DNA from 4 places in the Pseudoalteromonas xiamenensis genome. Region 4 is predicted to be linked to each of the others. Evidence: predicted binding sites of a transcription regulator. Region 4 holds the regulator's gene; each other region holds the start of a gene.
What was found. The regulator sigma-54, encoded in region 4, starts transcription at its own class of promoters, with help from an activator protein. The targets are predictions, from matches to a motif close to GTTGGCACGNNNNTNGNNT.
Positions count from the first base shown of each region.

Region 1: a site for sigma-54 is predicted at 2,096-2,114, ahead of NI389_RS16605 (BON domain-containing protein). Genes of this name have one in related genera too.
Region 2: a site for sigma-54 is predicted at 5,013-5,031, ahead of NI389_RS11790 (TorF family putative porin). Genes of this name have one in related genera too.
Region 3: a site for sigma-54 is predicted at 3,679-3,697, ahead of NI389_RS09335 (YggN family protein). Genes of this name have one in related genera too.

Region 1 covers NZ_CP099917.1:3,546,701-3,554,506, reverse strand. Annotated here, with positions in the region: gene NI389_RS16625 (DUF3549 family protein) at 1-860, shown strand, start outside; gene NI389_RS16620 (DUF3301 domain-containing protein) at 857-1,159, shown strand; gene NI389_RS16615 (DUF1328 domain-containing protein) at 1,197-1,361, opposite strand; gene NI389_RS16610 (PA2169 family four-helix-bundle protein) at 1,374-1,820, opposite strand; gene NI389_RS16605 (BON domain-containing protein) at 2,151-2,714, shown strand; partial or broken gene NI389_RS16600 (porin family protein) at 2,843-3,355, shown strand; gene NI389_RS16595 (DUF883 domain-containing protein) at 3,693-3,998, shown strand; gene NI389_RS16590 (hypothetical protein) at 4,000-4,422, shown strand; gene NI389_RS16585 (hypothetical protein) at 4,453-4,695, shown strand; gene NI389_RS16580 (response regulator) at 4,717-5,007, opposite strand; gene NI389_RS16575 (ATP-binding response regulator) at 5,089-6,681, opposite strand; gene NI389_RS16570 (response regulator) at 6,702-7,148, opposite strand; gene NI389_RS16565 (sensor histidine kinase) at 7,141-7,806, opposite strand, start outside.
Region 2 covers NZ_CP099917.1:2,532,974-2,540,779, reverse strand. Annotated here, with positions in the region: gene NI389_RS11810 (protein kinase domain-containing protein) at 1-648, shown strand, start outside; gene NI389_RS11805 (hypothetical protein) at 660-1,148, opposite strand; gene NI389_RS11800 (AsmA family protein) at 1,345-3,279, opposite strand; gene NI389_RS11795 (hypothetical protein) at 3,539-4,714, shown strand; gene NI389_RS11790 (TorF family putative porin) at 5,067-5,744, shown strand; gene NI389_RS11785 (aldo/keto reductase) at 5,823-6,716, opposite strand; gene purT (formate-dependent phosphoribosylglycinamide formyltransferase) at 6,713-7,806, opposite strand, start outside.
Region 3 covers NZ_CP099917.1:1,998,628-2,006,433, reverse strand. Annotated here, with positions in the region: rRNA gene NI389_RS09360 (23S ribosomal RNA) at 1-231, shown strand, start outside; rRNA gene rrf (5S ribosomal RNA) at 362-476, shown strand; one part of gene NI389_RS09350 (IS630 family transposase) at 861-1,259, shown strand; one part of gene NI389_RS09350 (IS630 family transposase) at 1,261-1,827, shown strand; gene NI389_RS09345 (hypothetical protein) at 1,897-2,202, opposite strand; gene NI389_RS09340 (hypothetical protein) at 2,253-2,567, opposite strand; gene NI389_RS09335 (YggN family protein) at 2,854-3,642, opposite strand; gene NI389_RS09330 (PA3496 family putative envelope integrity protein) at 3,958-4,152, shown strand; gene NI389_RS09325 (MarR family winged helix-turn-helix transcriptional regulator) at 4,194-4,634, opposite strand; gene NI389_RS09320 (glutathione peroxidase) at 4,631-5,113, opposite strand; gene NI389_RS09315 (hypothetical protein) at 5,190-6,053, opposite strand; gene NI389_RS09310 (LysR family transcriptional regulator) at 6,101-6,970, opposite strand; gene NI389_RS09305 (iron-containing alcohol dehydrogenase) at 7,122-7,806, shown strand, end outside.
Region 4 covers NZ_CP099917.1:1,705,409-1,713,214, reverse strand. Annotated here, with positions in the region: gene tldD (metalloprotease TldD) at 1-623, shown strand, start outside; gene yjgA (ribosome biogenesis factor YjgA) at 686-1,213, opposite strand; gene pmbA (metalloprotease PmbA) at 1,393-2,742, shown strand; gene mgtE (magnesium transporter) at 2,764-4,125, opposite strand; gene NI389_RS07900 (HPr family phosphocarrier protein) at 4,243-4,515, opposite strand; gene rapZ (RNase adapter RapZ) at 4,505-5,359, opposite strand; gene ptsN (PTS IIA-like nitrogen regulatory protein PtsN) at 5,374-5,820, opposite strand; gene hpf (ribosome hibernation promoting factor) at 5,823-6,110, opposite strand; gene NI389_RS07880 (RNA polymerase factor sigma-54) at 6,140-7,654, opposite strand; gene lptB (LPS export ABC transporter ATP-binding protein) at 7,714-7,806, opposite strand, start outside.

The sequences.
Region 1 (7,806 bases), 1.8 Mb from region 4:
TAGCCATTCAATTCTGGGATAAAAATGCCACGCAAGACCCATATGTCTGGTTTTTAAAATTCCCGATTGACGAACAAAGTAAGCTGGTTTTGGCTACACGTGATCATTTCGCGAATTTAGTGTTAGAGGCACTTGGCACAGAGCTTACCAGCGAAGATGCGGATGGTAAATTGGATAACAATCCGTATGTATTTACACCGAATGCCAACAAACTAGCCGCATTCAACGCCTTGATGAAAGTAGAAATAAAACGTCCTGCCTCACAGTATTATGAAGCAGTGGAAAACTATTTCCATGCACCACTCATTCATGATTGGCAAACACTCGCGGTACAGGGCTTAGCGGATTTTGCGATGCGTTTAGAGCACGGACAAAACCAAGCACTTTTGCAGTCTCACTGGCAGGTACTTCCTGGAGAAGTTCAAAATACGCTGGCAGCGATGTTAGAACACGTTGCGATTTCAGTTTCCGTCACAGAGTTAATGTCGAAAAGCATTGACGATGCACTTGAAAACCAGAATAAAGCAATGTTGATCAATAGTCTAAGAGCGATTAGTGGTTCTTCGTCGAAAGGTATTTTAGAAAAATGCGTAGACAACACACTGGATAGCGTTTTTGCAACTGATAGAGAAATTTTGCTCATTTTAGTGGGAAGATTATGGCAAACATTTATCTTGCCTGAGCGACTATATGCATTGTTAGATAACGCAGCGCAAGTAGGTGAAGGTGACTTTTTCGCAGGTGTATTTGCAGATTTGGTTGCAATTCCAGCGCTTCGCCCCCAAGTATTAAGCATTCTTAGAGCACCAAGTCGCAGCGAAACGCTTTCGCGCGCAATAGGAAAGTTATTTAACGCATGATAACACTATGGATGATAATGGCAGTGGCGGCAGTGATTGCCTCATTCTGGATGAGTCGCGTCGTTGCTGACGCCGCAAAAGTACACGCAGAGCGTCAGGCCGAGTCATTGAACGTCCAACTACTGAGTGTTGCGATGAAACGATTTCGTTTAGGTATCAACCGAACGGGCAAACCCGGAATTAAAGCCGAGTTTGTTTTTGAGTTTTGTTCTGATGGTGATTCCGTCTACCAGGGTTTGCTGTACTTAGAAAACGAACGACTCGTTAAAGTCGATATTCCTCCACATCGCATCCGATAAAAAAGGAAGCAATTGCTTCCTTTTTCAATTTAGCTCTTTAAGGTACTTTTCTTCGGCCAAAAATAAATGAAATTACGGTTAGAACAACAAAAATAAAGAAAAGTATTTTTGCCATACCTGCAGCTGCGCCTGCTATACCACCAAACCCGAATGCCGCTGCGATTAATGCTAGAATTAAGAATGTTACTGCCCAGCTTAACATAACGCTTCCCTCCTATTGTGTGATAACGTCAAGTGCACGCATTTCGTCATGACATAGCTTCATGCGCTCTTTAATTTGATATAGTGCTGCTTCACAAGGTGCAGGCACTGTTGTAGCGAGCGCTTTATTCACCTTTTCTAGTACTTTGTCTTCAAGTTCCTCTAGCTGACTTAAGTAAAGGTGGATGTTGTCTTTTTTAAACATGCCAATAAGGTGAGTGTAAGACTCACGAATTTCTACCGCAAGCGCATTGCCCTCTTCAATACTGCCTTCGTCCGCGACGACAAAAGGTTGTAGCAATGCTATAGCTCTTACTTTTTCCGTGATCATTCTCGAAAATACATCGTTATATCGATTGTCTGTCGTTTCGCTTGCTGCTTTTTTGTAAAAATCAATTCCACTGTTTAAAACTCGAATAAGTGATTTCACTGCTTCAAAGTTATAATTTGAAAGTGTCATTATAATGCTCCTTTTATTTAATCAAGTCATATCACTCCTTTCAATTTACAGGCCAAATTATAACCTTTTGTATTTTATATACTTTTAAAAATCATGATTTAATACTTCGGTAAATATTTCAATGGCAACCATTACACCTCGGTAATTTTTTCATTAACTAAAAATGAATATCCACAGTGAAATTTTTACCGGAATATTTTTCTTACCATTCTCATCAAATCACATTCAACAATTACAATAAAATCAACTTTTATTTATTTTTCAACAACTTATATTTTGGCACACTGTCTGCAATAGTTAACTCGAACAAACTTCAAAGGAGAGTAAGTTATGAACAAGCTAATTATTGCAGGTGTAATTTCGACAACTTTAATGACCGCTCCAGTTTTTGCAGCACAAAATAGCTGGGAAAAGGAAGCAAATGATGCATGGATTGATGGCAAAGCTGAAGCAACCTTGTTATTTAACGGCGAGTTGAACAACTTTGATATTAATACGGACGTGAAAAACGGTGTGGTAACTCTGACCGGAAAAGTAGAAAACAGCGTTGAGAAAAAACTCGCTGAAGAACTCATCGTAGGCATTGATGGCGTTAAAGACGTCAAAAACGACCTTACGATTGTAAAAAGTAACAACACGGAAACGAAAGCATTGGAAAAAAATGACAAAGGTGCCGATTTCACCGACGCGAAGATCGCAACGGTCATTAAAACACGTTTTCTTTTTGATGGTGATGTCGACGGAACCGATATTGATGTCGACGTAGTTAACCGTAAAGTTACTCTGACCGGTACGGTCGCAAGCGAAGCGGAAAAAGATCTTGCAATTACGATTGCTAAGAACGCATCTGACGTGACCAGCGTGAACGATGAATTGGAAATCGTAAGCGAATAATTCGGACGTATCACCTAAAAGTGGGCAATGTTGCCCACTTCTCTCTCGTAAACGCTAAGGACAAACTATGAAAAAATCATTGACGAAACTACTACTCATCTCAGTCGCCACTTTCTCTCTCCGCTACCGCGGCCATAAATAAAAAGCCCGTTGAACAATTTGATGTCTACGCAGGTATTGGCTACGGTCAATATTCTCTCCAATGGGAAGATAGAGAACGAGACATGGAGTTTGACGACGATTCAAGTATGCTCAAAGCGTACGTTGGGACTTACCTCACGCCGTATTGGAGTGTCGAGCTTGGCTATGAAAACTTCGATGAAGCAAGCGATATAGACAACTATGCGGAGTTTGATGGATTTACGCTCGGTACTCGTTTTATCGCGCCAATTACAGATTACGTAAGCCTATATGCAAAAGGTGGCTGGTTCGAGTGGGATGGTGAATTCTATGCAGATGTCCCTGCACTTGGGCGAATCTCCTCAAATAGTAGCGGTGGAGACTGGTTCTATGGCGCGGGCATCGGTTTCGATCTTTCCTCAAATTTAGGCGTGCGGTTAGAGTACTTGCGTTACGAACTTGAAGAGAATATTGAACCTGACCTCGATGTTGCCTCAATTTCTTTAGAGTACACGTTCTAAGTTGCTCAGTATTTCCCCTTTAGACCCTTTAAGTGCGCCTATGCGCACTTTTTTTGTAGATGACATCGAGCGCCGTAGCGTTCTTCCTAGATTGAAACAAGACTCATCACGCTCAAATCCTTAACTTCCCCCTCTTTAAACAATACAACGGAATTTCATAACGAAGTCTATCCAAAACTACCTTGTTATTTTTAGTCGGTAATTTTTACACGATACCTGAAAAACATACTGGCTCACCGTTCCATAAAAACCTATCCTATTGTTTTAAATGAAAAAATAAATGGCAACCATCTTGCAGTTATCAAAGAGAAGAATCATTCGTTATAAGGAAAGAAACATGGCAACTTCAACTCAACCAACTAAAGGTAATGGTGCAAATGGCGAGCACCCTGTCTCAGATAACCTAGCGAAAACATTGCACAATTCAGTTGATGCACTACACGAAACAACGGCCAACGCAGAAACAACCATTCGTGATAAGAGTGAGCATTCAAAACAAGCTTTTGATGCTCAAGTCACTGATCTGAAGAAGAAATGGAACAAATCAGAATTGAAACGTTATGCGAGCGAAAACCCCATTGCGACCGCAGGTGTCGCTTTCACTATTGGTGTATTAACGACACTGCTTGTGGGAAAAAAATAGTATGAACTCGACAAAGACCTCCCTAAACACACAACGTCCCTCTGCGTCTGCGCAGGGGGGCAGTGAAGATAATTGGCATGTGTTATTAAATAGCCTACAAGACACATCGTCTGCTTACCAAGACCTCCTGAAAAAAGGGATTGGTGCATTACAAGCTAAGTGGAAAGCCAACTTGCGTGTACTGCTTATTGCTTTTTGCTTGCTCTGCTTTGCCGTTACAGTGGGTGTTGTATTGTGGTTTTGCTTACATGCGTTACTCGCCTACTCCTTAGTCTACTTAGGGGTGAACTGGCTTGTGAGTGCAGGCCTTTTAATGACGATAAACGTGTTCATTATGTATTATTTAATTTCGACAGCAATGAGTCTATTTAGCGCCTCAGCTCGCTCAATATTTCAAGATGACGAACACATCAATATACCTTAAACCCTCTTTTGTTGATTGGGAGCTTTGAAAATGACTCGATTGTCAAACTGGATTTGGGCTCAATGTCACCTGAAAAGCCGTAAGAAAAAAGCTGCTTTCGAATGGCAACGTCAATATTGTCATTCGAAGAAAGCGGATACGTTGAAGCTGATGAAAACTCAATTAATGACGCCAGTCGGGATTAGCTCAATCGCCATACTCGCATTGACTCTAACTAAGCTACCTAAACGACAGCTTCTACGTTGGGCTGTATTGATAAAACGAGCATTATAAACATGTTTCACATACGCCTCGTTATGACAAACACGATTTGAGCATGTCCACACTTACCGGCTTAAGTAAAACATGTTCAATACCTAACTTTTCCATTTTTGCCTTGTCGGGTTCGTAACCGCTGGTGATGGCAATTCGCATGTTAGGGTATTGCAAACGAAGTTGAGTCGCCAAATCAAGGCCATTTTCATCGGGGAGCCCAATATCCATCAACACCAAGTCCCACGGTTCTGACGATAATGTCTCTTTGCAGTGTCTAGCACTTCCAACCCCTGAACAATTAAGCCCATAGCGCTTAACAAACGCTCTAATAATTTTCGACTATCTTCGTCATCTTCCACGACCAAAACACGCTTTATGGTATCACGGGATTCTTTCAGACCAAAACACGCTTTATGGTATCATCTTCAGTTCATCAATGCGCTCTATCACTTTGACAATAGCAGCTTTCAATAACATTGGCTCTATTGGTTTATTGATGACATCAAGACAACCCAAAGCACTTAACTCTTTACGAGTGCTCGCTTGTGCTGCTGCGGTTACCGCAATGACCGGAATTGACAAGTTCTTAGAATAGAGTGAGGCGAGAACTTGCCTGCCATCCATCTGTGGCAAATGCAGGTCGAGTAAGATCATCGCGTAGTTTGAAATACCCTGTTCCAGTTTGTGAATAGCCTCAACACCATTGCTTGCAACATCTACGTTAAATCCCCAGTCTTCAACATGTCGCTTAACTAGCTGTTGGATGTCGAGATTGTCTTCCACGACTAATATCTTGGTATGAGGTTTTGCCTGCCAATTGAGCAGATTAGGATCGTAAGAATGGTCTAAATCTAAAGGCGTATTTTCACAAAGTTCACTTGGAACTGTAAAAGAAAAACAGCTCCCTTCGCCGAGCTTTGATTCAACTTTTAGGGTTCCACCCATGAGTTCAACCAAATTAGCACTAATGGCAAGACCTAGTCCAGCGCCTTCATGGGCTTTACTTGTCACATTCTGAACTTGACTGAAAGGTTCAAAAATTCTAGCGAGATCTTCTTCAGGAATCCCAATGCCAGTGTCTCGCACAAGACAAGTAAGTTGTCCGTCTTTTTGTGTTACGTCCAAACAAACTTCACCAGAAAACGTAAATTTAATGGCGTTATACAACAAGTTAATTAAGATTTGCTTTAAACGTGTTTGGTCACACAAAATCCAATAATCTTCCGGCGAACGATTTACGATGGTAAATTGCAAACCTTTACTTTGCGCATTTAACTGGAATATATCACTTAAATTATGGATAAGTGCGTTTACATTTGTAGGTGTGTTTTCTAATCGGATTGTGCTTGATTGAAGCTTTGATAAGTCAAGCACATCATCAAGCAGCTTTAAAAGATGTTCACCATTGTTATATATAATCCCTAATTCAGAGCGGATTTCTTGCTGAACATTTTGGCGCATTAACAATTGTGTGTAACCCAAAATAGAGGTCAGTGGGGTCCTTAATTCGTGGCTCAAATGGGCTAGGAATTGATCTTTGGCACGGTTTTCAGCCTCCGCTTTTAGTCGTTCCACTCGCTCTCTTTTTAGTTCCTTCCGAGCAAGTGCATATCGAATTGCCCGAATAAATCGAGCATTGCCGAGTTCAGATTTCACGACAAAATCTTCAGCTCCGGCTTGCATTGCAGCTTCATCTAACGCTGCATCAGCCTGACCGGTCAGCATAATAATAGGCGTTTCGACGTGATTTTCTTTCGCTATTTTGAGAAGAGATAAACCACTCTCATGGCCTAGACGAAAATCCAATAAACAAAGATCGAATGACTCGTCAATAAGCGCAGCGATTGCACCATCTAGACGGCGGTGCCAGGAGATGTCGAAATGAAAGTCAGCGATGTCTGAAAGCCGGTCCTCAGTCAACACAAAATCATCTTCATCATCTTCGACTAAAAGTATTTTAACGTGTTTGGCATTTAGACTTTGACTTACGTGCTCTCGGTTCACATTGCTTCCTTTCGCTTAAACTATCTAGGTAATTCGACTATCTCTATCCAATATTTGCCAAGCTCTCTCATCAATGTAACAAGGCCTTGAAAATCAACAGGTTTACTAATGTACGATGCTGCGCCCAAATCATATCCTTTCAACTTATCTTCTTCTTGAAGTGACGTGGTTAAGATAACAACGGGGATCGAACGCAAGCTCGCGTCTTGCTTTATCTGTTCAAGCGCTTCTCGACCATCCATCTTTGGCATATTCAAATCGAGTAAAATTAAATCAGGCCGCACATACTTTGAAATATCATCATAGGGAGGGTCATTTCTCAGGTAATTAAGTAGCTGTTCGCCATCTTTAACAAATTCAATTGCATTCAACACTCGACTTTCAGCCAGTGCGTCCCGTGTAAGTAATTGATCGTCTTCGTCGTCGTCAGCCATGAGTATTTTTATTGGAATGGCTTTTCTATTCATAATCTGGGATCTCTGTATTTATTGTCGGTTGTATATCACGTTGCAATGTGATGTAAAAAGAAGCACCTGCATCCACCTCAGAATGACAGGTAATTACTCCGCCATGTCGCTCCACAATTCGACGACAAAGCGTTAGACCTATTCCGGTTCCTGGATATTCAGAACGTTCATGTAAACGTTGGAAAGGCGAGAAAATTTTTTCTTCATATTGTGGATCAAAGCCAATTCCATTGTCTTTCACTAAGATGCAAACACTTTGGAGGTTGTCCGTCGGCACTTCTGCGATGGATATTTCAGGCACCACATTTGATTTTCTGAATTTCAGCGCATTGGCTATCAAGTTAAAAAACAATTGTCTGAGCTGACTGTCATCACAACTCACGGTCGGTAATGATGCAATTTCAATGTTTGCCTTTGTTTCTTCTATTACCACTTCCAAATCGTCTAGCGCTCCATCGACGATTGGATTAAGAGGTTGAGTCACAAACGGTTTTCTTTTAGTCGCGACCCTGGACAGGGCGAGTAAATCATTGATAAGCACAGACATCCTTGCAGCTGCATTCTTCATTCGCATTAGGTAGTCTCGACCTCTGCCATCTAACTCGCTTCGATAACTGTTTTCCAAACGGTCACTAAAAGCCTGAATTTTTCTCAGCGG
Region 2 (7,806 bases), 830 kb from region 4:
GCATTACCCTATTTAAAAAAGGCGTTGACCTATGCGCCAAATGATTTTAAAACCTTAAAGGCAATAGCAGATATATCCTTGTTACTTGGTAATCTTGCGGAAGCAAATACCTCCTATGAGAAGCTGCTAAATAATCGGCAAGTCAACACCTCTACGCTAAACAACTACTCCGTTGTTTTGATGTTACTTGGAAAACTAGAGCAAGCACTCATTCACTCCGAGCGTGTTGTAGCGCTCGCGCCAAATAACACTGAGGCTTTAATCAACTTAGCCGATATCCACAATTTATTGGGTCATTCGGCAAAATCGCTCGAATTGTATAGCAAGATTTTAGCGGCCGACGAACAACAAACATTAAAGTTGATAAGAGCTCAAGCGCTTGCTCACTTAGGTAGATATCAAGAAGCGCTGGCTTTAATCGAAAAGAATATATTGGAAGAACCAGAGTCAGCTGAAGCCTATTACGTAAAAACGTTAATACAAACACTGATAGGTGAAAATTACTCCGCAATTGCCTCGTTACAACAAAGCTTAGATCTCGGTTGGAACAGTGCTTTTTTCCGTTTAGGGTGGTTTAAACCGCTTTGTAAGATCCAAAAAACCAACACGTTAATAGGTAAAGAAAACTTTACCTATTTATGTAACTGATACACATCAAATTATGGAATATCTGGATCGTCAATGATAACTCTAGGATCTTGCGAGAAATAACGAACATTACCATTTAAATGGTCGTTTTTAGCGATTAAGCGGTAGGCAATCTCAAAGTTATTATTGGTGATAAGATTAACCACAAACACTTTATCTGGATTTGCTGCCATATCTGCTGCAATATCCGGTGGAATTGTTTGACCTGAGCTAAGACTTGAAATGCTCACTATCATGCTTTTGCCCGCATTCGCGACCACACTGTTGACTTGATAATTAAAGTTATCTTGCGCATCCACAAAGAACGTACCGTTGTCGGCAAATTGCCAACCTTCTGAGGTACTTTGTTGACTCATTTCATAATAGAGTTCAACATTTTGCATTTCAGGTGTCAGCGTAATTTTTACTTCTTCACCTTGCTCACCGTCAGCGCCAATAATTTTCCACACTTCGTTTAAATCAGATGTTGGCCACACTTCAAAGCTTAGAGAATTCGCCATTTCCGTTTTCCTTATATAATTAATAAGTCGTACTACTTCGTAATACAACCACACTTTAGCACGCCCAGCAATTACATCAGATTACATGGGGTTAAAAATCTGCCTAAGATGCTCAAGGTTTGCGCTAAAGCAAAAAAAGTGAGCTTATCGCTCACTTTTTTGACGTTAACGTTTAAGTATTGCTGCTGTATTGCAACTAACCACCAAACAACCCTTTCAACTTGTCTTTGAGTTTGTCTTTTACTTTGTCTTTGGCCTGCTCTTTGGCCGCATCACTTAAATCAAGGTTCGTCTTAACATCATGGAATGGCCCTTTTATCCGTACTGGGATTTTAAAGCCTGTGCTGGTATCGGCACTATGCTGGCCTTCAATGGTATCCACAATGCCCGTTACTAAGCGATAATCCACCACCGTATTCGGCAAATCGACTTGGCCTTCGCCCGTAATACGTAAAAGCGGGCTCGCCATCATGAGATCGCGGTTTGTTCCAACGCCTTGTTTGAATAGGAAACTTCCCGTAAGAGATGAAAAATCGGTAGTTTTATCTTTGTCGAAATCACTATTGAGGCCATTTTTCAACGACGACAAATCGCCTTTTAATAACTCTTTTGCTTGGCGAACCATTTCTGCTAAATTCGCGCCTTTTACACCACCGTCAGTCAGCGCAAAGTTGAAATTACCATTTAGCGCATTCACAAATTGCTTCTGACTCTCGCCTTGGGTTGTCAAAGCAAACGCCATACTGCCTTTCCCTAATACCTTGTCAAACCCTACAGCGTCGTTCAACAACGGCTGAGCATTAATTTTATCGAGCGAGAACTCGCTGCTGATCTGGTAAGGCGTTTTCGCTGCATTCATTATTACCTGCCCAACCCCATTACCTTCGTATGCATTGAATTTATCTAAGCGAAGTTTGGCTACACCCTTTTTTGCCACCAGCGAGAACTCATTTTCACCCAACGTTATTTTTCTGGCTTTCAAGCCTGTCGCCGTGACGTTTAACTCAACATCAAGCCCTTTCAAAGCCGACAGGTCAATTTTGCTGTCATCCCACACTATCGGTTCAGGCTTTGTTGCCGGTGAGCTTTCTTCTTGCTTTGTATCTTTTAGCTCTGGAGGTAAGTAAGGATTTACATCCAACATACCTAAATCAAATTTTGCACGGATAGCCGGCACGTCGGCAAGCGTTACTGTACTCACCCCTGTGATGTTGAGCGCATCCAGCGAAGCACTAAAGTCGGTTAACTTAAACACATTTTGATTCAAGGCCATTTTGCCTTTCACCGCAAACGCGTTATAAGCCTCTGCCGATTGGGCAAGCGTAATACCGTGCCACTGAGTAAGTTTCGCTAACGAGTCCCCTTTAACCTCTAACGCACCGTCGACCTTTTTACCACCCTGTGCAATTTGCCCCTCAAAATCGAGTGACAATGGCGCAGCATTCACGCTCGTTTTTACCAAGTAAGGCTGTCCTTCGATGAGTTTCGCGGGCGTTTCAAGTGTCGTCTCTAAACGTACTACTTCGTTTTTATACGTTACTTCACCATTAATTTGCATATTCTTGAACAAAGAAGGGAGTAAAACGGTGACATTGACGTTTTGTAACTGTTCTTTGCCACCCGTTACCCCGTCGAGATACGTTACGCTACCACCATAGATAGCCACTTCGCCAAGTGCGATATCCAACCCTTCCGGCAAGGTAGTTGCGCTTTGCCCAGCCGCAGCAGGTTCGCTGTTCGTTGCCGAAAACAATTGCCAGTTTGGCTTACCTGTCTTACTGGTTTCGAGCAAAATGGTCGGCTCTTGAATAACGAATCTATCCAACTCGATTTTACCGCTGAAAATAGACATCCAAGGGAGATGCAATGTCAGCGATTTCATGCTGACCATATTTTTGCCTGTCCCCTCAGGGAAATTCGCAAACTGAACGTCATTGAGTGCAATGTTTAAACTTGGGAAAATAGATAACGATGCGCCCCCTTGAATAGTCAATGTGCGGCCTGTTATGGCTTCAACTTCTTGGGTGACTTCTGCGACAATCGCATCGGTGGAGATAAGCTGTGGGATCACAATTGCCCCTGCAACAATGACAATGCCCACCCCAGCCAGTATTTTCATTCCTCTAGACATAGTTCCCTCACGTTTTTCGTTGCGGTTATTTGGTCATATTAGCGCCGCTATCAAATAAAATCATGTCAATTTCCTTTTTCGTTTATCGCTGTCCCGTGCATTTTCAATAAATTGTACAAATAAACTTCAAACGGACTTGGATATTCTCAATGCAAATTGCATCGAAAGGATTCTTCGGTATGATGCTCGCCCTTACATTGACGAGAATTTAGCTACACTTAATAGCTATCGCAAAATTCAGTTGGAGACTTTACCCAGCATGAAAAAGCTGCTTACTTCCCCTTCAAAAATGGCGCTACCTGAAATCGAAAGCGGTATTTATCAAAACATTTTAAAACAAGCGACTGACATTAGCCTGAATCTAATGGCAGTCAAAGTAACTAATCACCCAGAAGACTTTTTGGGTTGGTGTTTTGAGCTACTTGATGTGGCAAAGCGACGTATCAATTTTGATTTACTTGAAGATACCCAATTACCAACGGTAAAAAAACTGCAGGATTTACTGCAAAATGCGATTAGCTACTTACAGTTAAAATCACTACGTGTTGCGCCTTGGCCCGTGTTGATGATGTTTATCGACGGCAACAAGGAAGCATTAGCACTCGATGAGCAATTAGCACTGCTTACTCATATTGACGTATTACGCGAACAGAAGCTCGCGGATATGATTGTGGAAGATCGCCTCGTATTTACCGGTAAATACGCTGCAACACATGACACAAGTGCCTACCCGTTCGACTGTGAATGGTTTGCGGCAACAAAAAGTGCTAAAGGGTTTCATCAAGTCTTAGCTGATGTACCGTTTAGCTTTGATGAAGCACTCGCACACATTCCCCTTGAAGGTGAGGTAACTGAAGCACATTACCAAGCATTCATCGTTGCTTATTTGCAAGCCTTTAACGGCATTGACGATACCCCTACGCTTGCACCTGCAACACGCTTACTCGCCATGCGCAGACCGGACGTATTTACGCCAGTGATGGCAAGTAAGTTGGACACACTATGTATGGCACTTGGTGTTGCTCGATTATCGAACCGTGACTTTAGTCGCTATTGGGATGACATTGTCCAAACGATTCATGCGATGCCTTGGTTCAGACAAAGCCTTCCAGCGAATGAGTTAGAAACGACACTGACACGCTACAAGGCGCTACTCCCTTGTTGGTTCTATTACGTTGACGAAGATACGCCTGAGCAATCAAATTACTTTAAGGCCCTGAATAAGCCAAAAAGAACGAGTTCAGGTCGTGCGACTAATGGCACAAAATCGGTTAGACGAGGAAAAGAATCGGCGACCGTTTTAGTGGATAGAGCACTGGAAAATCCTGATTTACCCGCGTATCTGCAAGACAAGCGTGAATCGATTATTGCCGAAGTGGAAAAAGGTCGCTCTGTCGACGAAACCATTCAATTACTACGTACCATTTTTGGCTAATCCTCATTGCTCGAGCCTCATAGAGTACTCCATGTTTTATTGAGTACTCTATGAGATCTAACGGTTCTGCTTTTACTTTAATAACAACCTCCTTTTATTCAACGTTCTCTTTCTTTCAACGCCTAAAAGCGCTTTTTGATCATAACGTTATGATGCTCGGTACAAGTGCACTACTGTACATTTTTGCACCAAAAAAGTGCGTATCACTCCACCTCACTATCAGAGCTAGCTCATCAGAATAAATCATAAACTATTGTTATTATTGTTATTAATAAAGAAATTTAAATAAAAAATGGAGATTGGCTTGTCAGTTGCTATTACTTAGTCAGATACAATGAATGAGGTGACAACAATGACAACAAAAAAAATCGTGCTTGCAACGTGCGCCTTGCTCGCGCTCTCTAGTCAATCTGCTCTCGCTGGCGTGGAAGCCAACGTAGCGGCAAGCTCCAACTACTTTTGGCGAGGTATCACGCAAACCGGCGATAAAGCAGCCGTGAGCGGTGGACTCGACTACAGCCATGAAAGTGGTTTTTATGTCGGAACTTGGATGTCGACAATTGATTTCGGAGAAGAAGCAAGTGCAGGATATGAACTCGATGTATACGGTGGCTTTGCCTGGGAAAGCAATGGGATTGGCTATGATGTCGGCTACCTGTACTACGCTTACCCTGATGCAGCTGAAAACATTGATTTTGGCGAGATATACGGCTCAGTTACGTGGGAATGGTTAACGCTAAAAGCGTCGTACACCACGTTCGTCGATGAAGCATCGGCGCCAAGCGAAGACATGTTGTACCTTGAAGCTAATGCCTCATTTACCGTGCTCAACGAGACCACGTTAGATATTCACATTGCTCAGTCTAGTGGCGATACAATTAAAGATTGGTATGGTGAAGACGATAGCTACATGGATTACGGGATAAGCCTGACCAAAAGTGGCATCACACTCGGATTGAAAAAAGTCGACCTCAAGGCCGACGACGACATTAAAGTGTTTGCAAGTTACGGTGTAAGCTTCGAGCTGTAACGGGCATTCCTTTGATACTTGCTGCAAATCAGGGGCCTTTCGGCCCTTTATGCCTTTTCTTACTCAACGCTTAGCCAGTTACGGAACACTGTGACCTGTTGACGCTTGCCAAATCCGATACCATTGCTCTCGATTCAGCTCAATTGCTTTAGCCGCAACGGCGCTTTTCACTCGTTCTATGTTACCCGTTCCAAGCACAATACTTGGCGCACTTGGTAATGCCATAAGCCAAGCGTAAGCAACTTGATCTAGAGACTTTGCCCCAAGCTCCTCGCCCACTTGTGCCATGACGTCGCGAAGGCGACGTGCTTTTTCATCGTCATGACTGAAAAGACGACCGCCAGCGAGTGGTGACCACAACATGGGGTGCATCCCGAGCTGCTGACACTGATCTAATGTTCCATCATCCAACGCTTTCATTTCGTAGGGTGAGCATTCAATTTGATTGGTGACTAACGGGAAGTTTAACCGTGATTGCAGCAAGGCAATTTGCGATGGTGTAAAATTTGAGACCCCGAAGTGCAATACATCACCGTTTTGTTTGAGTGTGCTAAACGCATCCGCCATTTCATCTGCATTCATTAGATAATCTGGGCGATGGATCAACAGTACATCCAGCCTATCCGTACCGAAATGACGAAGTGACTGCTGCGCACTTGCAATGATGTGCGCTTTACTCGAGTCATAGTGATTCGCTTTTCCTGCCAACCCCTTGCTGGCGAATGCAGGGCGGATCCCACATTTGGTGATGATGCGAATTTGGTCGCGCAGCTTCGGAGCGGCTTTAAGTGCTTCACCAAATTTGGCTTCACATTCGTATTGACCATAGATATCGGCGTGGTCTGTATCGATAATCCCTTGCTCAATGCCTTGTTCAACAAATTCAATGCATTGTTGCGTGGAAAATTGCCAATCCAACAAGCGCCAAAAGCCAAGGACTAAGTCACCTATCGGTCTTATTGTTTTATTCATAACGTGATCTCTACTTTCGCCGCGACGGCTTTCGCTGTGGTCACTGCTTCTTCTACAGAATGTCCACGAGACAATGCAACCCCCATGCGACGAGTCCCTTTCACTTCAGGTTTGCCAAATAAACGTAAGTCAGTATTTGCAACACTCAACGCATCGTACACATTTCCGAACTGCAATTCGGTGGATTCACCTGTCACCAGAATAACACTTGATGCGGATGGGCCATGAAAGTGAATAGTAGGGATAGGCAAACCAAGTATGGCACGGACATGTAACGCAAATTCACTTAAGTCTTGCGAAATCAACGTCACCATTCCAGTGTCGTGTGGACGTGGAGATACTTCGCTAAAATAGACATCGTCATCTTTGACGAATAATTCCACACCAAACAAACCTCGCCCGCCCAGGGCCTCTGTAACTTTATGCGCAATTTCTTGACTGCGTGTCAGTGCACGCGGTGACATTGCTTGAGGCTGCCAACTTTGTTGGTAATCACCGTTTTCTTGATGGTGACCAATTGGCTCGCAAAAACTCGTGCCATCAACGTGGCGCACGGTGAGCAACGTAATTTCATAGTCAAAATCAACAAAGCCTTCCACTATGACACGGCCTTTTCCTGCTCGACCACCTTCTTGAGCGTATTGCCATGCTCGCGCTATGTCACTTTCCTGTTTAATTACACTTTGACCTTTACCCGATGAGCTCATTATCGGTTTCACTACGCAAGGCATGCCAATATCACGCACTGCTTGATCAAAATCATCAAAACTATCGACAAATTGATACGGTGATGTTGGCAAACCTAGTTCTTCTGCAGCAAGACGTCGGATCCCTTCACGATTCATTGTTAATTGTGCGGCTTTGGCTGTTGGTACTACCGTGAACCCCTGCGCTTCCAAAGAAACAAGTCTGTCCGTCGCTATCGCTTCAATTTCTGGCACAATGTAGTCAGGATTCTCTTGACGAATAATTGCCTCTAATCGCTCACCATCGAGCATGGATAACACATAACTGCGATCGGCTACCTGCATCGCTGGCGCGTTCTCGTAGCGGTCGAGCACCACCACTTCTGCGCCGAGTCGCTTAAATT
Region 3 (7,806 bases), 290 kb from region 4:
GACGAACCGCTGGTGTTCGGGTTGTCATGCCAATGGCATTGCCCGGTAGCTACGTTCGGAATCGATAACCGCTGAAAGCATCTAAGCGGGAAGCGAGCCTCGAGATGAGTTCTCACTTGGAGTTTAACTCCACTAAAGGGCCGTTGGAGACTACAACGTTGATAGGCAGGGTGTGGAAGCGCTGTGAGGCGTGAAGCTAACCTGTACTAATTACCCGTGAGGCTTAACCATACAACGCCAAAGTGGTTTAGTTGTTAGAAGTTAAGTATTGACTAAAGTAGACAACGACGAAGTAAAAGACATTAATATTAGCGTTCCAGATTTAGTTTACTTGCGGTAGCGAGTAGACGACCAGCTTATGCTTGGTGACAATAGCGTTGTGGACCCACCTGACCCCATGCCGAACTCAGAAGTGAAACGCAACAGCGCCGATGATAGTGTGGCAGCTGCCATGTGAAAGTAGGACATCGCCAGGCTCTAATTAAATAAAAAGGCCTCTTCGAAAGAAGAGGCCTTTTTATTTATTACGTGTTTAGGGATGTGCTACGTGAAAGTAGGGTAAAAAGTCGATTAGGGAAGCAAACAGTTTTGCTTCACCGGCTTTGAACGTCGAAGGCCTCTGGCCGCAGACCGGACATCGCGAGGCTGGGCGCCCCCGACTCTTAATTAAAGAAAGCCCGATCCGAAAGAGTCGGGCTTTTTTGTTTTATTTTTTCTAGAAAATTCAGACTAATACCATTCCGCTTAAATATCTGATCTAATATAGACCATAGAAAATCACCGACTCAATAACGTTGAACCCTAACCTATCTAAATAGCTTTTAGCGCTTGCACGGAAAGAACCAAACGCACGAAAACGCATTCGATTACTTGCGGTGTCATTATTTTATGAGGGTAATAGCAGAACCGAAATTGCAAAACGCCTTAATACAGCACGAAGTAGCGTGAATAAATGGGTTTCCAGCTTCTTAGACCATGGGCTCGAAGGCTTAGACAATAAGCCTATTCAAGGACGTCCTCCTAGATTGCAACAGTCACAACTTGAGCAACTGTCTGAATTTATTATGCGCTCAAACACCGAGCTTAAAGGTGGCCGCCTTACCGGTGAAGACATCGTGCATTACATTGACGCTGAATTTGGTGTGCATTACCACTTAAATCATGTCTATAAAATACTAAAGCAGCTTGGTTTTAGTTGGATAACAAGCCGTTCGAGGCATCCTAAACAGTCACAAGAGAACCAAGAAACTTTTAAAAAACTTCCAATTGGAAACGGTCCTTCACACACCAGGACACCTACCTCTTGAGCGTATCGACGTATGGTTTCAGGATGGAGCTCGATTTGGCCAGCAAAATCCGACTACGCGCATTTGGGCTGAAACAGGCACTCGGCCAAGGATTATAAAACAGCAACAGTTTGAGTATGGGTATTTGTTTGGTGCAGTATGTCCAGCCACAGGCCAAACGGAAGCATTAGTAAGTCCATTCGTAAACAAAGAAGCAATGACACAGCACATGCGTCAGATATCGCAAGCGACAGAAGTTGGTAGGCACGCAGTCATGATAATAGATGGTGCAGGCTGGCACACCTATGACACTGCGGCAGAATTTAGCAACCTCACGCTCATAAAGCTTCCACCTTATTCACCCGAGCTCAATCCTGCAGAACAAATATGGAGTTGGATGCGACAACACGGTTTATCCAATAGAGTGTTTTCGGGCTATGACGAGATCGTTGATGAAGTTTCAAAAGCTTGGAATCAATTTATTTCAATACCGGATCGAGTGAAGAACATGTGTAGTCGTGAATGGATAAAGTTGATTTAATCTTTATGCGGAATGGTATAAGTTAAAGCGTTTAAAAGCTGCTCTGAATAATTGTAAATATCATCAATATTATCGATAGCATACATTCAAAAATTGCTTCATAGCTTTTTTGGTAATTTCCAAAAACTGGGCCTTAACCTTTGCGGTTTGAACACCATCATAAACTTTGGATGTTAGTAGTTTAACGATATCTTCTTCAGGATCTTGAAATTGTTCATGAAGAACACGCTTTATTTGGTTTAAATACTTTAGCTCTCCAGCAGCACCGACTATAGATTCTACATCAAATGATGTTTTTGTAAGTTTCTTTACCTCAGGTACTAAATGCTCATCGATATTCTCGAGATCTAGAGTTAGGAACGGTTTTTCATCCATCTTATTGGGGGCATCTAAATCAGTGTAAAACTGGTACTGGATGCCGTTGGTTAAAATAGCAATCCGTGCATTTGTAACAGAAAAATATCTAAACAGTTGAGCAGCATGTTCACCGAGAGACTTTCTTTATATTTTTTACATTCGATAAGAATCTGGATTTCGCTATTCTTCATGAGTGCATAATCAACCTTTTCCCCTTTTTTGGTTCCGACATCAGCTGTAAACTCTGGTATAACTTCATTCGGGTCAAATACGTCATAGCCTAAAACAGTATGGAGAAATGGCATAACAAGAGCATTTTTTGTAGCTTCTTCAGTTTGTAAGCTTGTAGAAACCTGTTTTGCTTTTTGTGATAGTGCGTGCAAACGTTCAATAAAATCCGTTAGTAATCCTTATATAGCAATGTTTATTTTGAGAAAACAGCTTAATTGTTGGTGGATATTCATCCCTAATAACTAACTTATACTAGTAATTTGAATAAATCGAATTAGTCGGAGTTTTAGAAGTCGCATCAAAACTGTAGAAAAAATTCACTATACAGTTGGCTATCGACTTCACAAGCAGGAGGGCATTGACGGGATTTTTTGCAACCTAAAAATAAAAAAGCCAGCGTTAGCTGGCCCAATGGGATAAATAAATTGGTTTGAAGAGTTAGATCTTCGTTTTGTACGTAAATAGTTTATAGTCTGCAAGCGCTGGAACTTCCGCCGTTAACGTGTTTTCCTGCTCTGCTAACGCCGCAAAATTACCACATAACTTATCAGCTCGTGCTTCGATGACTTTGGCCTGTTTCTCCACTTTCTCATCAATGTTTTTGCCCATACGGTCCATTCGTTCACCAAATTCATCCATGTTTCCACCAGAGCTAATCATTTCACTACCAAGCGTAACTAAAAGGCTGCCTACAGATTGGAACATCGTACTTTGAATGGCATCCTCTAAACGTGATTCAAATTTGTCACTAAACTGATCGCCAAATTCATTAAACGTTTTTTCGCCCATAACAAAGTCATTTTGTTGATAAAAAGTGTTTTTTACTTCAACAGATAGCTCGTCCATGATTTCGTGCATGTCTTTAAGTGAATCCATATCTAACGCAGTACCCACTTCTTCCAGTGCAACCCCCGCTATTTTTACAGCATCTAGCGCTATCTCTGCCACTTTAGGTAATTCAGCTCTTAGGTTATCACTATAGCGGCTAGCAGCTTGTCGCTGAGCTGCGGTTAAATCCACTCGTTCACCTTGAACATAAACCTCACCTTTGCGAGAAATAGAGATCTTGTTGTTTGCTTTATTCTCTATCGTAATATTTTGATCTGAAATTCTGACGTCATTTTGAAATTCAACTTCACAGTTATCGCTACTGATGTTGAAGCTGTTCTCATGTGCGACAGTACTAGCGCTGATTAATAATGTTCCGATTAAAGCAATTTTTTTCATTTTTGAGTCTTCCTGTCTTTTCAGTTATGGAAGATTAATCAAATTCAATGCCAATATTTAAATTTCAATAAAAACAAATGGATAGCGTTAAATTTATAAAAGACAAGAGAGAGTTGAATACATAAATTGACTAAAAATTAGTGAAAATGGCGATTTGCTCACCATCAATAAAAATAATTTTTTAAAACGATAAAAAAGACTCACTTTTCAGAATTCAAATTAGCAGCTATTTAGACATCTGTAGACCGTTGATGTGCATGTGTGTGTTTATTGACGGGCTTCGAGCAGATATTTAACACCTATTTGGAGTGGATTGTGGGTAAAACATTTTCTTATGATGCGCTTGAAGATGAAGGTTTTGTCAGTGACGATTTAGGCGATAGTGGCCGTAATCAACAGGACAAACATAAGCGAAAAATCAAGAAAAGACTCGATGATTATCTAGAGCAAAAGCGTTTACGCAAGAACTTAGGCGAAGATGACTTTGACTATTTAGATGACGATTACTAGTTTTTAACGTGAATTTTGAAAAAGAGGCAGAAGCCTCTTTTTCACTCTTGAGATGTAATCTCAAGAAATTCATCGAGCAAGTCTTTCAGCTGTAGAGCCTTTTCGAGTGAAAAGCGGCTTTGCGCCAATAACTGTGTAGGCAAGCACTGACACTGCTCTTTGAGTGCAAATCCTTCGTCCGTTAACTGAATAATACAGCGTCGTTCGTCAGTTTGAAGGCGTTGACGCGTAATCAAACCATTCGCTTCAAGCCGCTTTAGCAGCGGTGTGAGTGTATTTGTGTTTAACTGAGCCGCTTTGCCAATTTCACCTACTAATTGCTGATCTTTTTCCCACAAAATGAGCATCACAATGTATTGTGGGTACGTCAACCCCAACGCGCTGAGAGATGGCTGATATAACCTCGTTACCGCGCGAGACGCTGCATAAAGACTAAAACATAATTGGTTTTTTAACAGCAACTTGTCTTCTTCATTGCTCACGACAATAATTTCTCGATTTCTTTTTCAATTGCATCTGGCTTCGTAGTTGGTGCAAATCGTTTTACCGGATTGCCCGAGCGGTTAACGAGAAATTTAGTAAAGTTCCACTTTATTGCACTACCAAATAGTCCAGATTGTTTTGTTTTTAAATATTGATAGAGCGGGTGTGCATCTTTACCATTTACATCTATTTTCTCCATCATAGGAAAGCTTACGCCGTAATTGATCAAACATCCTTGCTGAATGCTTTCTGGGCTACCTGGTTCTTGCTGTCCAAATTGATTGCAGGGAAAACCTAAAATCACTAAGCCTTTGTCGTGATATTTTTCATGCAGTTGTTGCAAGCCCTCATACTGTGGCGTTAAGCCGCATTTACTCGCCGTGTTGACGATGAGCACGACTTTACCTTCAAGTTGTGACAGCGGATAAGGCTGACCTTGAAGCGTGTTTGTTTGAAATTTATAAATAGATTCTGACATAGAAATAACCAAATAAATCGTGTGCGATATAATCTTGTTCGATTTTATAACTGAGGCTGATGCTTTTTCAACCTGTTTATGCGTTGTTTTGACGATTTAAATAAAGGTCAGAAATCCGGCGGCGAAGTATTTCATGCTCGCTCGGCGGGACGTGGTTGAGGTGAAGATTCAAAAATTCATGGCTTGGATAAAGTTGAAGCAGAGTTTCATTGATTAACTTAATGATTTCTTCAGATTGGGGAGTTTGTGAACAGGCGATATGTCCCGCAATGAAACTAGGGTGATTGGCAATACTGACCGATCGGATGTCCTCGTTTTTTGGCGCATGCGCGTACTGTTTAAATACGGTTGGGTAGGAAACAAGAAAATCAACACGATGTTTTTCAAACATGGCGACCATCGCTGCGTATGCATCCCCGCCTGCTCGCGTGATTAATTGCTCATCACTGAGTAACTGAAACTGGGCGTCTAATATAGGGCCATAGGATTTGCTCGCTTCTTTCGCTATTCGGGCATGAGGAAAGTGATTCATCAATCTTGGCAGGTTAATTAATTCATCTCGATGATTAAACAGTGACTCCGGGAGCACCGTTCGATTCTTAAAATAGTATAAGCGATGACTTGGATAAAGATGTATCGGGTAGCTATAGAGATGATACAAGGCGCGCTCAGTCGTCTTTATACGGTTTATTGCACAGACTGGCTCTGTGCCGCTTAAAATGGCATTAACACGCGCAATTGGCGCTATCTGTAAATCAAAATCAAGCTGTTTAAGGTGATCAAAAAGCAGCCTGTATGAATCGCTCGCGATGTCTTTAGGGCCTTCTTGGACAAATAAGAATTCATCCGCAGGATCGTCACTCAAAATGAGGATCTTGGCTTGCACAATAGAACATAAAAAGACGAATAGACTCAACAGCACGAAACGAAAATAACCCATACGACACACCTCAGCCATTTTGTTCAAGTATAGACAAACTTTCTGATTTAGCTGGGGTTAAAATGCGCGAGTAGAAAGTCAATTAAGCATTTTACCCGATAAGGCATAAAGTCTTTACGTGGATAAACAAGCCAAGAGGCATTGTCTTTAATTTGATACTCTTCAAGTAAGTAGTTGAGTTGTCCATTGGCCACATAACTACCAGCAATGTCTTGTGCCAAATGAGCAATGCCTACACTGTTCAAGCAGGCATGCAGAATAGCTTGTGGATGGTTACTTCGCCAGCGACCCGTGACTTTCACCTCAAAAGGTTCATTGTTTTCCACAAATCGCCATTTGGGGTTAATGGCGACCAAACATTCATGTTCCAACAGATCGTCAGGGTGGTTTAGCTTTGGGTGTGAGGCGATATATTCAGGAGTTGCGACAAGTGTCATCACCCGATCGGATAGCTTGCGTGCAATCAGCGAAGAATCTTGTAAACGCCCGAAGCGAATGGCCAAATCGAAGCCTTCTTCGATTAGGTCAACATTGCGATTATTAAAATCGAGCTCAATACTCACTTCTGGGTGCGCTTTCGCAAAGCGAGCTAAAACAGGACTCACCTGATTTGATACAAATTCGCCCGCTCCGGTGATGCGGATAGGCCCTTTAATTTCTTGTTGTGCACCTTGTAGCAAGGCTGTCGCGTTTTGTAGTTCAAGGGAAATCGCTTTTAATCGTTTGGCATATTCGGCTCCCGCCGCGGTGAGTTTAACGTTGCGCGTAGAGCGTTGGAATAACGCAGTCCCGAGTCTCGATTCCATTTGCTTGAGGTGGCGACTGATAAAGGATGTTGAGCAGTCTAACGCTTCCGCTGCTCGGCTTAATGTACCGTGCTCCACGATTGCGAGGAAGATTTCAATATCTTGCCACATAATACGCCTCCGATATAAAACGCCATTATAGCTGAAAAAAGCAGCCTATTATTGCACTATAGCAAAAGTGATTTATTTTATAGCTAGTGTTTAATTTATTATTGCACAGTAAACTTAATGCATCGTTTAGGATAATTGCTTTGGAGTTCACATGTTAAATTTCAGTTTTGTTAATCCGACTCAAATTCATTTCGGCAAAGATCAAATTGCTCATATCGCAAACGCGATTCCTGCAACTGCAAAAGTACTTGTGACGTACGGTGGGGGCAGTATCAAAAGTAATGGTGTGTACGATCAAGTTGTTGCAGCACTTAAAGACCATGCTTGGGGTGAGTTTTCAGGTATTGAGCCAAACCCTAGTTACCAAACCTGTATGAAAGCTGTTGAGCTTATTAAGCAAGAAGGTTATGACTTTATCTTAGCGGTTGGCGGTGGTTCGGTGATTGATGGCAGTAAGTTTATTGCCGCCGCGGCAAAATTTGCGGGAGAACCGTGGGATATTTTGGCTAAAGGTGCGCAAGTTTCAACTGCGCTGCCGCTTGGTGTTGTATTAACGTTACCAGCGACTGGCTCAGAGTCAAATAGCTTCAGTGTCGTTAGCAATTTAGACACGCACGACAAATTGCCATTTGCATCGCCTTTTGTTCAGCCGTTATTTGCCGTATTGGATCCAACCGTGATGGAATCCCTGCCAACACGCCAGTTAACGAATGGTGTTGTTGATGCGTTTGTGCACGTTATGGAGCAGTACTTAACTTACCCAGTACAAGGAAAAGTACAAGATCGTTTTGCAGAAGGCTTACTGCAAACATTGATTGAAGAAGGTCCAAAGCTGT
Region 4 (7,806 bases):
GCAAAGGTGCTTCAGCGTTTAGTGGTCGAATTGGTGAGAAAGTCGCGTCTTCGCTTTGCACCGTGGTGGATGATGGCACTCTTGTCGATCGCAGAGGATCACTCAATGTCGATGATGAGGGAACGCCAGCTGGGTATAATGTACTAATTGAAAATGGCGTCCTGAAAGGGTATATGCAAGACAAGCTCAATGCACGACTAATGGGGGTTAACCCGACGGGCAATGCACGTAGAGAATCTTATGCGCACCTGCCTATGCCACGTATGACAAACACGTACATGTTGCCAGGTCAACACAGCCAAGAAGAAATCATCTCTACCGTGAAAAAAGGGATTTTTGCGAGTAATTTTGGTGGTGGGCAGGTTGATATTACGTCGGGTAAATTTGTTTTCTCTGCATCAGAGGCCTACTTAATTGAAGACGGCAAAGTAACTCGTCCAATCAAAGGAGCAACGCTGATTGGCAATGGTCCTGATGTCATGCAGAAAATTTCGATGGTAGGTAACGACTTACAATTAGACAAAGGCGTTGGCGTTTGTGGCAAAGATGGCCAAAGTGTCCCTGTTGGCGTTGGGCAGCCAAGTTTGAAAATTGATGAAATCACGGTTGGTGGAACCGCATAACGACTAAATAAAAACCCCGCTTTCGCGGGGTTTTTATTTAGAATGTCTCACAGTCATTCGCTCTAGGGCATAATGACTTCTTTAATGTACTGAAACAGTTCTTTGTAGCCTTTTGCAGGTTTTTCCGCCGCCGCTTCTTTTTTCGCTTGGCGAATTAACTGACGTAATTTTTGGCGTTCGAGCGAGGGATATTTCTCTAACAATTCATTCGCTTTGTCGTCGCCAGTTGAAATTAATTCGTTGCGAATACGCTCAATTTTATTCATCAACACGTCTGCTTGATTGTTCTTATTTAAAAGCAAATCAATCATCGCTTGGATATCAGGAACATTATCGGATTCGCGTAATGTTTTTGAGATATAACTCATATGGCGGCGCAAAGCTTCATGTTTGCCTTGAAGTTTGTCGGCTAAAGCCATTGCTTCAACAAGCGCTGGAGACAAAGGTAACTTGTCTCGTTGCTTCTTACTTAAGCCAACAATATCAACACCCAGTTGAAACAGTTCTTGCGCATCGCGCTTTAATTCGCTTTTTGAAACGTAGATGATCTCTTCTTCGACTTCAAACGGATCGGGACGTTTTCTCGCCATGATTAATTGCCAAATAAAATACTTATTGGCAAGTATACCAAACCCATTACCACTTTGCTTCAGTGTTGTAGAAATGTAGGCTTTAAATACCGTAGGTAAAATCTTATTTGTTGTTCCTAAGGCTGAAATGAGAGATGTGTGGTAGCATTAAAAGAGAAAGTTTAAATATGGAATATGCCATGAGCCAAACACAGAACGCGCCTATTTATCAACGTATTGAAGAAGTTAAACAAGCTGTATCCGAAGCGTTGGACTATGCAACCTCATTGGGTGCAACCGCGGCAGAAGCAGCTATGTCGAGCACCTCAGGTTTGTCTGTGAGCACTCGTTTGGGTGAAGTGGATACCATCGAATTTAACCAAGATGGTGGGTTAGGCATATCCGTTTACGTAGGCAACCATAAAGGTTCAGCCTCTACTGCCGATTTAAGTCCTTCAGCGCTTAAATCGGTGGTAAAAAAGGCCGTTGAAATAGCGAAGTATACGTCTGATGACCTTTGTAACGGTCTGGCGGATAAAGCGTTGATGGCTTTTGACTATCCTGATTTAGATTTGTTTCATCCAGAAGATATATCGCCAGAGCAAGGTATTGTGCTTTGTCAGCAAGCCGAAAAAGCGGCGCTTGAATTCGATTCGCGTATTGTGAATTCTGATGGGGCAAGTTTTTCAAGCCATCAAGGACTTCGCGTCTACGGAAATACGCACGGCTTTCTAGCTGGTTTTCCTCGTACTCGTCATTCTTTGAGTACGATGGTGATAGGCAAAGAAGGCGACATGATGCAGCGTGACTCTGCATACACAATTTCACGTGTGTTTTCTGAGTTAAAGCAAGCGGCGGAAGTTGGTGTGGAGGCGGCTGATTCAACACTTGCGAAGCTGAACAGTCGTCAAGTGGCGACCCAGAAAGTCCCTGTGATTTTCCGTGCGGACATCGCCAATAGCTTGTTTGGGCACTTAGTGAATGCCATTGGTGGGGGCGCGCTTTACCGTAAATCGAGCTTCTTACTTGATAGTTTAGGCACTCAAGTCTTTAGCTCATGCGTCTCTGTTTCTGAACGCCCACACATGCTTAGAGCATTAGCATCAAGCCCGTTTGATAGCGAAGGCGTCAGAACCTCTGAGAGAGAAGTATTACAGGCAGGAGAGCTACAAACCTACCTACTAGCTAGCTACGCGGCGAAAAAGCTTGGGATGCAAGCGACTGGGCACGCAGGTGGTATTCACAACTGGTTAGTTCATCCAACAGAAGGGGGGCTAGATAGCCTGTTAAAATCGATGGGTAAGGGATTATTAGTGACAGAATTAATGGGTCATGGTGCAAATACAGTAACTGGCGATTATTCTCGAGGGGCTGCGGGTTTTTGGGTAGAAAATGGTGAAATCCAATTCCCTGTGAGTGAAATTACCATCGCGGGTAATCTTAAAGAGATGTTCAAAAACATTGTTGCGATTGGTAATGACATTGAGAAACGCGGCTCAGTACAGACGGGTTCGATTTTAATTTCAGAAATGCAAATCGCAGGTCAGTAACACGCCGATTTTGGTAGACGTTTAGTCTACCAAAATCCACGTCGCAGTACCCAAGAAAGCGAAAATACCCACAATATCGGTCACGGTTGTTAACACCACGCTACCTGCAAGAGCGGGGTCAATGTGTAAACGTTTGAGGATAAGTGGAATACTTGCCCCTGCAATACCAGCCGCGACTAAATTCATAAACATCGCAAAGGCGATTACGGCGCCAAGTTTAAAGTCCCATTGCCAAACGGCGATAACACCCGCAATAAGTACAGACCAAAGCAAACCATTCAAAGCCCCAATCGCCAGTTCTTTACCTAAAATAAAGCGTTGGTTGGCGCTGTTAACGTGCCCCAATGCAATACCTCGAATGACCAGTGTTAATGTCTGGCTCCCTGCAACGCCACCCATACTTGGTACGATACCATTGAGAACGGCAAGGATTGGTAGTATGTCTAACGTACCTTCAAAAAAGCTCGCAACAAATGCGGCAAGCAGCGCGGTTAGCAAGTTAATACCAAGCCAGATTGAACGACGTTGGCTGGACTTCATGACGGGGGCAAAGGTATCTTCTTCATCATCAAGACCCGCCATACTCATTAAACTGTGTTCAGCGTCTTCTCGGATGACATCGACGATATCATCAATCGTAATACGACCAAGGAGATGTTTATTGTCATCAACCACAGGTGCTGAAATCCAATTGTGACGCTCGAACAACTGTGCGACTTCACTTTCATCCATGGAGATTGGAATGGCCTCTTTTTCAAGATCCATGAGATCCCGAACAATTTTATCCGGTGAATTGGTTAGCAGCACGCTAAGCGGCAATGAGCCTAAGAAGCAATTATCTTTATCGACAACATACAAGTCATCTGTGCCGTCAGGCAGCTCCCCTTTCAGCCTTAGATAACGTAATACAACATCAAGCGATACATCCGGACGAATAGTCACAGTATCGCTGTTCATCAACGCACCCGCAGTACGTTCTTGATAGGATAGGGCTTGCGTTGCACGTTCACGGTCAATCGCATCCATTGCGCCCAATACATCTTGATAGACAGGTTCGGGTAAGCTTCGAAGTACTTCACCTAAGTCATCGTCGTCCATGTCTTCCGTTGCCGCGGCGATGAGCTCAGGTTCCATCTGAGCGATGATGCCAAGACGCACGTCTTCAGAGAGCTCTTCAAGGATGTCACCTTGAATATCTGGGTCAACTAATTGCCAAAGTTGTGTACGAACTTTATGTGGAGAAGATTCAAGTAATAGGGCGGAGTCGCAAGGTGCCGTTTCGGCAAGCATACGTCGAACCTGAACAAACTGCCCACTGTTAAGCGCTTTTGTGACTTGTTTTAATTGCTGCAGTGTGTAGTCTTGCTCGAAGGTTTCCGGCATAGGCGTTCCTTGATTGTACGGTTAAATGAATGTGCTAAGCACAAAAAGGAGCTCTAGTATAAGTGTAACGAATTAACTCACGCTTACCAAGCCGGATTTAAGGAGAAAATCAGCAACTTATTCAGATTCATGGAAACGATCGTCGATAAGTTCCCCTATTGCATCCAAAGCAGGTTCCGCATCGGGTCCTTCACAAACGACTTTAATTTCTTTGCCTTGACTACTTTCGAGTAACATCAACGCGAGAACACTATCGCCTTCTGCGATTTTATCGTCCTGATACAGCGTAATTTGTGCATCGAACTGCATGGCTAGTTGCGCTAAAACCGTTGCGGCGCGCGCATGTAAACCTAGTTTATTTTTAATTAAAAACGTGTTCTCAACTCGCATGATTGGGTTGCTCTCTGTGGCGAATTTTTACGTTACTGTGCATTGTCTGAAAACTTTCACCAATCGTTTGGGCAAGATACACGGAGCGATGTTGGCCACCCGTGCATCCAATCGCAATGGTGAGATAACTGCGGTTATTGCGCTCTAAATGTGGCAGCCAAGTTTGTACAAACGTCTGAATTTGCCAGGTGAATTTTTGCACAATACTGTGATTGGCGAGATAATCCTTTACAGGTTGGTCGAGGCCGGTTAACGGTTTTAATTCAGGCTCCCAATGCGGATTTGGCAAGAAACGAGCATCAAAAACGTAATCCGCTTCTTTTGGAATACCATGTTTGAAGCCAAATGACATAAAGGTAATGATGAGCGTTTTATCTTTCTTACCTAATATTTTCTCTCTAATCGTCTCCGCAAGTTGATGTACGCTCATGTCCGTGGTATCGATGAGAACATCCGCTCGGTTGATGATAACATCTAATAATACTTTCTCTTGCGCAATAGCCATATCCAGTGGAAGACTGTTAATTGAAAGAGGGTGAAGCCGACGAGTTTCAGAAAATCGGCGAATTAACGTATGATCATCACTGTCTAAATAAAATAAGGTGGGTTTAGCGAACTGCGGTAAGTATTCGAAGATTTCATTAAATTCTTGTTGTTCTTTTGGTAGGTTACGGACGTCAATGCTTACTGCCACTTTGTCATAGTTATCGGCAGAAATACGCACAAGAGAAGGCAATAAATTAACAGGAATATTATCTACGCAATAAAACCCTAAGTCTTCTAAGACTCTTAATGCAACTGATTTTCCGGATCCAGAGCGACCACTGATAATTATAAGTTCCATTTTACCACCTCTACTTAGCTATCCAGTACCTCAAACAATTCTTCATCTGTTTGTGCATGTCGTAAACGACGACAGTATTCTTTGTCCCTAAGTTTATCAGCGATAGTGGCTAAGGTCTTTAGATGTGATTGATGTTCCCCTTCTGGTACGATCAGTCCGACAAATACGTCGACGGGACGATTGTCTATTGCATCGTAATCGATCGCTTCTTGGTTCGTAAGGAGCATGACGAGCGGTTTTTCTATACCGGTTAAACGCCCATGCGGAAGTGCAACACCTTTGCCAATTCCTGTGCTTCCCAGTTTTTCTCGCGCAAGAAGTGCATCAAGGATTTCATGTTGATCTACTTCTGGAAGCTGCTGTTGTGCTAATTCACTAAGATATTCTAGAACGCGCTTTTTACTAGTAAAAAGGACTGCAGCTTTCGTGCAGTCCTTTGAAATGAGTTCGCTAAGTTTCATTGTTAGTGTCGAGTCATCTTTTCTTTATGTTTTATTACTTGACGGTCCAACTTATCCAAGAGTAAATCGATGGCCGCGTACATGTCCTGGTGTTCCGTTGATGCAAAGAGTTCCCCACCATTTACATGTAGAGTTGCTTCTGCTTTATGCGTGAGTTTTTCAACATCTAATATAACGTGAACATTATTGATGTGATCAAAATGTCGCTCCAGCTTCGCAAACTTACTGTTTACATAGTCTCTTAAAGAATCGGTAATTTCTACGTGACGACCAGTTAGATTTAGTTGCATAAGCATTTTTCCTTCTTGAGTTTTACGTCTTAGATCAGGCTTTTACGCTGATTTGACGGTGGTATAGCCAAAGACTCACGATATTTTGCAATCGTACGTCTCGCCACTTGAATTCCTTGTTCCGCTAAAATATCCGCAATTTTGCTATCACTCAATGGTTTAGCTGCATTTTCTGCGGCAATTAGCTTTTTAATGAGCGCTCGTATCGCAGTGGATGAGCACTCACCTCCGTTTTCGGTACTAACATGACTTGAGAAGAAGTATTTCAGTTCAAAAATGCCGCGAGGTGTATGCATGTATTTTTGTGTCGTAACACGTGAAATGGTGGATTCGTGCATTTCGACCATTTCAGCGACATCATTTAACACCATTGGACGCATGGCTTCAGGGCCATGTTCAAAAAAGGCTTGCTGCTGTTTTACGATACAGTTAGCCACTTTCATTAGCGTCTCATTGCGACTTTCTAAACTTTTAATAAACCATTTGGCTTCTTGTAGGTGAGAGCGAATAAACTGGCTATCACTTGAAGAGCGAACGGAACGACTCATTGCGGCGTATTGATCGTTAACACGGATCTTTGGCATGCAATCAGGATTTAATTCAACAACCCAACGGCCTTTGACCTTTTTCACTGATACATCTGGTACCACGTACTCTGGTTCTTCATGGATCACTGAGGCTGCAGGTTTAGGATTGAGGCTATGAATTAGCGTCATGACTTCTTTTAAATCACTTTCTTTAAGCTTAGTCTTTTTCATTAAAGTGCGATAGTCACGACTTGCTAAAAGCTCAATGTGTTCATTAAGTATTTGTTTTGTCTCAGCTAACCAAGGCGTTGATGAATCATATTGGTTTAGTTGGATGCAGAGGCATTCTTGTAAGCTTCTCGCTGCGATACCAATAGGATCAAAGAGTTGAACTCGCTTTAATACAGCTTCTACTTCATCAAGCTCAATGGGTTCTTCTTCATCGCTACCTTCATTCAGACTGTCAACGATGTCTTGTGTTGAAACGGTGAGCGTACCAGACTCATCTACCGCCTCGACAATGGCAACAGCAATGGCACGATCAGTCGGTGAAAATGGGGTGAGTTCAAGTTGCCACATTAGATATTCATGAAGCGTTTCGGTCGTTTCGCCTTGATAGACCATGTCATCGTCTGGCATTGGTCCTGAAGAGGCTGCAGGAGCCGCACTCATGTATTCATCCCAAGTGACGTCCATTGCCAGTTCGTCACTGACCGTATCTTTATTTAGTGCGTCACCGGATTCCATTTCATAGTCAGTGACTTGTTCTTCGAAGTCATTGGAGGGTTCTGATGAACTGGATTCTTGAGATGAGGCATAATCGAAGTCGTCATCTTGTTGGTTATTTTCAGGGGAATTTTCCTGATCATCGACTTCTAATAGGGGATTGCTGTCCAGCGCTTCTTGAATTTCTTGCTGAAGATCTAGCGTGCTCAACTGCAACAAGCGTATTGCTTGCTGCAATTGTGGCGTCATTGTCAGTTGCTGCCCCATGCGGAGCTGTAATGATTGCCTCATGTATCTGTAACAATCCTTTCTCTAGTGTTCAATTCAATTAGGCGACTGTACTACGTAAACTATAGCCTGAATTGTTCGCCTAGGTAGACATCGCGGACGGTTTGATTTGCCAAAACGGATTCAGGAGTACCTGCCGCGATTAATTCACCATG